2 linked regions of the Haloterrigena salifodinae genome follow. The protein of the gene in region 1 binds, or shares a complex with, the protein of each later gene. Links are inferred from orthologs where the notes say so. Each region holds a gene or a part of one and is shown in the gene's direction. Other genes may lie near its edges. The genes, in order: rpl7ae and EH209_RS10695.

What was found.
Region 2: rpl7ae (region 1) and EH209_RS10695 share a complex: the UniProt entries of both Methanocaldococcus jannaschii proteins name them as parts of the 50S ribosomal subunit. The link is inferred for Haloterrigena salifodinae from one-to-one orthologs.

Annotation. Positions count from the first base shown.
Region 1 is NZ_RQWN01000001.1:649,975-653,204, reverse strand. Bases 135-3,046 are described here. They hold rpl7ae (50S ribosomal protein L7Ae), read left to right. Parts: upstream 135-1,365; coding sequence 1,366-1,728; downstream 1,729-3,046. Other genes in these bases: EH209_RS03305 (DUF7344 domain-containing protein), read left to right, coding at 3,017-3,046; ndk (nucleoside-diphosphate kinase), read left to right, coding at 2,333-2,797; EH209_RS03315 (50S ribosomal protein L24e), read left to right, coding at 1,968-2,333; EH209_RS03320 (30S ribosomal protein S28e), read left to right, coding at 1,740-1,964; EH209_RS03330 (putative zinc-binding protein), read left to right, coding at 738-1,124. Outside these bases: EH209_RS03340 (VOC family protein), read right to left, coding at 1-4; more of EH209_RS03305, read left to right, coding at 3,047-3,230. UniProt on the Methanocaldococcus jannaschii protein: Multifunctional RNA-binding protein that recognizes the K-turn motif in ribosomal RNA, the RNA component of RNase P, box H/ACA, box C/D and box C'/D' sRNAs.
Region 2 is NZ_RQWN01000002.1:378,675-381,865, reverse strand. What follows is about bases 310-3,182. They hold EH209_RS10695 (50S ribosomal protein L44e), read left to right. Parts: upstream 310-1,541; coding sequence 1,542-1,823; downstream 1,824-3,182. Other genes in these bases: EH209_RS10675 (proteasome assembly chaperone family protein), read left to right, coding at 2,989-3,182; EH209_RS10680 (RNA-protein complex protein Nop10), read left to right, coding at 2,803-2,982; EH209_RS10685 (translation initiation factor IF-2 subunit alpha), read left to right, coding at 1,999-2,799; EH209_RS10690 (30S ribosomal protein S27e), read left to right, coding at 1,829-2,002; EH209_RS24620 (hypothetical protein), read right to left, coding at 929-1,363. In the rest of the region: EH209_RS24630 (hypothetical protein), read right to left, coding at 1-1; more of EH209_RS24625, read right to left, coding at 94-309; more of EH209_RS10675, read left to right, coding at 3,183-3,191. UniProt on the Methanocaldococcus jannaschii protein: Binds to the 23S rRNA.

The DNA of each region.
Region 1 (3,230 bases):
TCATGCCTACAGTGCATGTATTGTTAGCATATAATCACGTAAATGGAGGTCACGTCGAGGATATTTGTCGCTACCATCGGCCGCGGTCCGAACGGTCGGTCTGTCCTCGATCCGGCGATCGGACGAGCGAGAAGGACGAGCCGTCCTACTCGAGCCGGGACAGCGCGGTCTCCTTCGCGGTGTCGGCGTCCGGAAACGGCGTTTCGCAGACGCGAATTTCCGAGACCCACTTCAGGCTCTCCCAGCAATCGCGGTCGGGGTCGGTCGGAACGAGTCGGGCCGGCCCGCCGTGTTCGACCGGCAGTGGCTCCCCGTCGAGTTCGACCGCGAGCAGCGCGTCCGAGAGGGTCTCGAGCGGGAACGAACAGGCGTAGTCGTCGTCCATCGCGCGGACGAGGGCGTGCTCGGCCTCGGCCGACGGCCCGGCGCGCTCGAGGAGATCCCCGACGCGAATCCCGCGCCACGCGAGCCCGTCGGCGACCCACCCCTCGGCGCAGGCGAAGTCGTCGGTCACTGTCTCGAGGGGGAACGACTCGAGGGCCGCCGCGGAGAGGCGAAGCGATCGGTCGACAGCGCCGGTCACGCGAAGCATCCAGGCCTCGGCGTCGACCGCGTCCGGGACCGGGTGCGGTCTGAGATCTGTCACGAGAGTCGATACGCCGCCGAGCGAGAAACCTGTCGGGGCGCACATGTGCGGGACCACCTTCTCGAGCGCTCGCCGGAAACGAGCGGCTGAGATGAGCGACGAGACCGAATACGACGAGCTCCCGCTGGTCTACTCCTGTTCGGGGTGCTCGAGCGCCGCACAACTGGCGAACGATCTGGCCGTCTCCCTCGACCGGGACGGCGTCGCCGAGATGTCCTGTATCGCCGGCGTCGGCGGCGGCGTGGCGCCGCTGGTCGACACCGCGACCTCGGGCCGGCCAATCGTCGCGATCGACGGCTGCCCGCTCGAGTGTACGAAACAGTGTCTCGATCGCCACGATGTCGCGCCCGACCGCCACTACATGCTCGCGGAACACGGCGTGGCGAAGGAGTACCACACCGACTACGACGACGAGGCGGCCGAGCGATTGCGCCGCAAGCTGGCTTCGGAGATCGAGGCCCTCGCGGGAACGGCCTGAGACACCGCCCGTAGCGTACTAGTCAAAACACTATCATTACTCTGTGCGGACGCGTCGCACGGCTCCGGTCGTTTGAACACGCTTTTAAGGGGGGCAACGCTACAGACGTAGTACACCCTACGCGGGGTTGATGATGCTCCTAGCCTCACAGGACTTCCGCCGAAGCTACTTCGGCCAGGGGTGCCCAGTGCCCCGAATGGCAGGGGAGCGCGAGCCCACGTGTAGGAGAGGTGAACAACCAATGTCAGTCTACGTCAACACCGACATCCCAGCCGACCTCGCAGAGGACGCCCTCGAGGCCCTCGAGGTCGCACGAGACACCGGACGCGTAAAGAAAGGAACGAACGAAACCACGAAGGCGATCGAGCGCGGCAACGCCGAGCTCGTCTACGTCGCCGAGGACGTCTCCCCCGAAGAGATCGTCATGCACCTGCCCGACCTCGCCGAGGAGAAGGGCATCCCCGTCGTCTTCGTCGAGACTCAGGACGACGTCGGCCACGCAGCCGGCCTCGAGGTCGGCTCGGCCGCCGCAGCGATCGTCGACGCCGGCGAGGCCTCCGACGACGTCGAAGATATCGCCGACAAGGTCGAGGACCTCGACTGAGGTGATCAGAGATGAGTGCTGAAGAGGAAGAAACTGGATCCACGCCCGCCGAGGTCATCGAGATCGTCGGCAAGACCGGCATGCACGGCGAGGCCATGCAGGTCAAATGCCGTATTCAGGAGGGCGAGAACCAGGGACGTATCATCACCCGGAACTGCCTCGGGCCGGTCCGCGAAGGGGACGTACTCCAACTTCGCGAGACCGCCCGCGAGGCGGACTCCATCGGAGGACAATAACCAATGGTCGAGAAACGAACGTGCGACTACACGGGCGAAGAGATCGAGCCCGGCACGGGCATCATGTACGTCAAGAACGACGGCAGCGTGCTCCACTTCGTCGACTCGAAGGCCGAGAAGAACTACAAGCTCGGTCGCGAACCTCGCGATCTCGAGTGGACCGAGGAAGGCCGCCGCGGCAAGGGCCCCACCCAGGCCGAGACGGTCGCCGACGAGGACGCCGACCAGACCGAGCAGGTCGAAGCCGGCGAAGACGAGGATCTCGAGACCGAAGCGGACGCCGTCGACGAAGATGAAGACGACGTGTCCGCCGGCGACGAAGCGGTCGACGAGACCGAGGAAGCCGAGGCCGAGGAGAGTGAGGCCTAATGAGTGACCGCGAGCGAACCTTCGTGATGGTCAAGCCCGACGCCTTCGCGCGTGGGCTCGTGGGCGAAGTCGTCTCCCGACTCGAGGACCGCGGGCTCAAGCTCGTCGGGATCAAGGTCGAGAACATGCCCCGCGAACGGGCCGAAGAACACTACGGTGAACACGAGGACAAACCGTTCTACGACGACCTCGTGGACTTCATCACCTCGGGACCGGTCGTCCCGATGGTCTGGGAGGGCCAGGACGCGACGCGTCAGGTCCGCCAGATGATCGGTGAGACCGACCCCCTCGAGGCCGAACCCGGAACGATCCGGGGCGACTACGCGCTCGATCTCGGTCGGAACGTCGTCCACGCTGCCGACCACGAGGACGAGGGCGCCAACGAACGCGAGATCGCGATCCACTTCGACGACGACGAGCTGATCGACTACGATCAGCACGACGCCGAGTGGCTCTACGAGTAACGCGATCACCGCGATCGTCCGTTCGTCGTTTTCATCGAGAGTTTCTCATTTCGAGCTTCGGCTGAACTCGCTCGAGCGCCCCTGTATCGCCGTTTTACCGCCGATATGACTCAGGCCCGAGTACATGTATTTTTCTAGGTAGACGTAACATCTAATGTGACGGCTGCAGTAGAGGCTGGTGGTGGTTTCGAATGGTAACACACGGTAGGTGGTTCGTGGATGCGTGAAACAGAGGGAGAGTCGACGGAGCTCATGGCTCAGGTGACGCCGTCGCTGGATCTCATCTTTGAACTACTTTCGAACCGTCGTCGCCGATACACGTTGTACCATCTCTACGACCAGCCCGACGGCGTCGCGACGATGGACGAACTGACGGATGCCGTCGTCACGCACCAGTATCTCGAGTCGAACGCGGACCGCGAGACGGACGACC
Region 2 (3,191 bases), on another replicon or contig:
CCGAGTCGGGCGAGGGAACGTCGACAAGTTCGGTCGTCGGCTCGGCGACGTCGAAGGAATGGTAGGCCCAGACGCCGAACCCGCCGCCGCCGATCAGCAGGACGACGCTGATCGTGCTCCAGACGACGATCTGGCCGGTTGGTCAGTTCCCGGTCGCGGGCACGTACGGCCAGTCGTTCGTGTAGGAGTGGTCGGAACCGGGACGGTTGGTGTGGGCCATCCAGGCCGTCCAGCAGGCGAAGTCGGCGATTCGGGCGGCCTCCTCGGGCGAGTCGACATAACCCTGCGGAATCCCCCCTCGGGAGCGCCCCCGTAGTAGCGGTCGACGTACGCCTCGCGGAGCCGTCGGTGGGCGTAAACCTCCGCCGCCGAGTACCGGGCGATCTCGCCCTCGGGCGCGTCTGCGTCGAGTTCCCGCTCCACGCGCCGTTCGACAGCCGCCCGGTCGCCTTCCGGAAGGGAGTCGAACGAGTCGCTCTCGCGCTGGCGCGCGTAGTACTCTCGCATGTACTCGGCTTCCAACTCGAGCGCGTCAGCCGTCAGATCGACCCTGAAGTACGAGCCGTTGCCCAGGACCGACCCCTGATTCATGAGCCTGTTGGCCTGGAACGCCTTCTTCCCCGTCCGGACTTGCTTGGCGGTCACGACGGTCTCTCCGTTCGGGCCGCGGATCTCATCAGGGATCGGCGGCGCCCGCTCTCGAGAGACGTAGGTCCCGAGCGTCATCGCGGCGAGGTTGGCGACGAACAGCCCAACGAGCGCCAGCGACCCGGTCGAGTTCGAGCGGAGCGCGTCGAGGCCGCGGAACCGCTCGACTCCATCTGTGCCAGTTCCGTCTCCAGATCCGCCACGAGCGCGGGCAGTTCCTCGGCGAGCGCGCGCTCGAGTTCGTGGCCGACAACTACGGCGTCGCGCTCGAGCAGATCTGTTAGCAGCGATCGACGGGACGGTCCGTCGCGTCGTCCAGTCGCGCACAGAGCCGGGAGCACGCCTCGGCGAGCGGATCGTCGATCGGACGGTCAGTCTCGCCGTCCGAGCGGGCGATGTCGCCCGCGACCGCACTCGAGTCCCGATCCGCGGTACCCGCAGCGCTCGCGGTCTCGTCCGACGCGGCCGATCGCTCGCACAGGACTTCCTCGAGCAGGTCGTCGGCGCTTCGATCGAGCGCGCGCTCGAGGAGGTCGTCGACGGCGCGCTCGGCGACGTCGGTCGCCCGTCGACTCGCCGCGTCGCGAACCTGCGTCGACAGTTCGCCGACCGCTTCGGCGCTCGACTCGAGTCGATCCGTCACGAAGTCGGTCGCTTCCCGGCGGCTGTCCGTCCGAAGACGGCCAGAATCCGGGAGGAGGTTGCTGAAATCCATCGCGTGCTGTCACACCCCATTGCCATGCTATCGGTTCCCAAATGCCGAGGTAAGCGTACAGACGTCAGTCGCCGGTCACTTATTCCCGGGTGACAGTTTCCGCGCCCGATCGACTGACGGCGACGAACCAAACGGGTTTTAAACAGCGCTGCCTTAGCCCACGCCAAGTGAGATAACCATGCAGATGCCACGCCGATTCAATACGTACTGTCCGCACTGCAACGAACACCACGAACACGAAGTCGAAAAGTCCCGAACGGGCCGTTCGAGTGGTCTCAAGTGGGACGCTCGCCGCACCCGGCGAACCACCTCGAGCATCGGTAACTCCGGTCGCTTCTCGAAGGTGCCGGTCGGCGAAAAGCCTACCAAGAAGACCGACCTCAAATACCGCTGCAGCGAGTGCGGCAAGGCCCACCTCCGCGAGGGATGGCGCACCGGCCGACTCGAGTTCCAGGAGTGATTCAAATGGCAGGAAATTTCTACAGCGTTCGATGCAGTGACTGCGAGAACGAACAGACCGTCTTCGGCAAAGCCTCCTCGGAGGTCGCCTGTGCCGTCTGCGGCACGACGCTCGTGCGACCGACCGGCGGCAAAGCCGAGATCGAACACGAGATCGTAGAAACAGTCGAGTCACGATGAAGTACAGCGGCTGGCCCGACCCCGGCGAACTCGTCGTCGGGAAGATCGACGAAATCGAGGACTTCGGCGTCTTCGTCGATCTCGAAGAGTACCGGGACAAGCGCGGCCTGATCCATATCTCCGAGGTCGCCTCGGGATGGATCAAGAACGTCCGCGATCACGTCCGCGAGGGCCAGATCGTCGTCTGCAAGGTCCTCGAGATCGACGAGGAATCCCAGCAGATCGATCTCTCGCTGAAAGACGTCAACGACCACCAGCGCTCCGACAAGATCCAGGAGTGGAAAAACGAGCAGAAAGCCGACAACTGGATGGATATCGCGCTGGGCGAGGACGTCGACGACGAGAGCTACACCGCGATCGCCAACGAGCTGATCGGCGCCCACGGCAGCCTCTACGACGGCTTCAAGCAGGCCGCGATCCACGGCGAGGAAGCCCTCGAGGACACCGATCTCTCCGACGATGAGATCGAGTCGATCGTCGACACGGCTCGCGAGAACGTCTCGGTGCCGTACGTTAACGTCACCGGCTACGTTGACCTCGAGAACCCGTCGCCGAGCGGCGTCGACGGCATCCGCACCGCACTTGAGGCCGCCGAAGGAAACGGCGAAGTGCCAGAAGAAGTCGACCTCGAGGTCAGCTACGTCGGCGCGCCCGAGTACCGCATCGAGGTGCAGGCGCCCAACTACAAGACCGCCGAGAGCCAACTCGAGGAGAGCGCACAGCGCGCGGTCCGGGAGATCGAGTCCGAAGGCGGTTCGGGCGAGTACCACCGTGAGCGTCGCACCGACGACGAGTAACGCATGAAGTCGGATATCCGGGTGTGTTCGGCGTGGCGCGACGCACACGACCGCCCGGTGTATACCCTCTCTGACTCCTGTCCCAACTGCGGCGCCGACGCGGAAAACAGCGCGCCGGCCCCGTTCGATCCGAACGATCCGTACGGCGAGTACCGACGCGCTCTTAAACGTCGCCGTCGCTGATACGGTATGGACGAACTCGAGATCGACGCAGTCGCCGAGGTCGAACTAGACGACCCCGTCCTCGTCGAGGGGCTGCCGGGTGTGGGACACGTCGGAAGCCTCGCCGTCGAGCACCTGCTCGAGGAACTCGAGGCCGACAGCACGCTCGTGCGCCGAGTCTACTCCCAGGAATTTCCGCCGCAGGTGAGCGTCGAAGACGGCGTCACGGA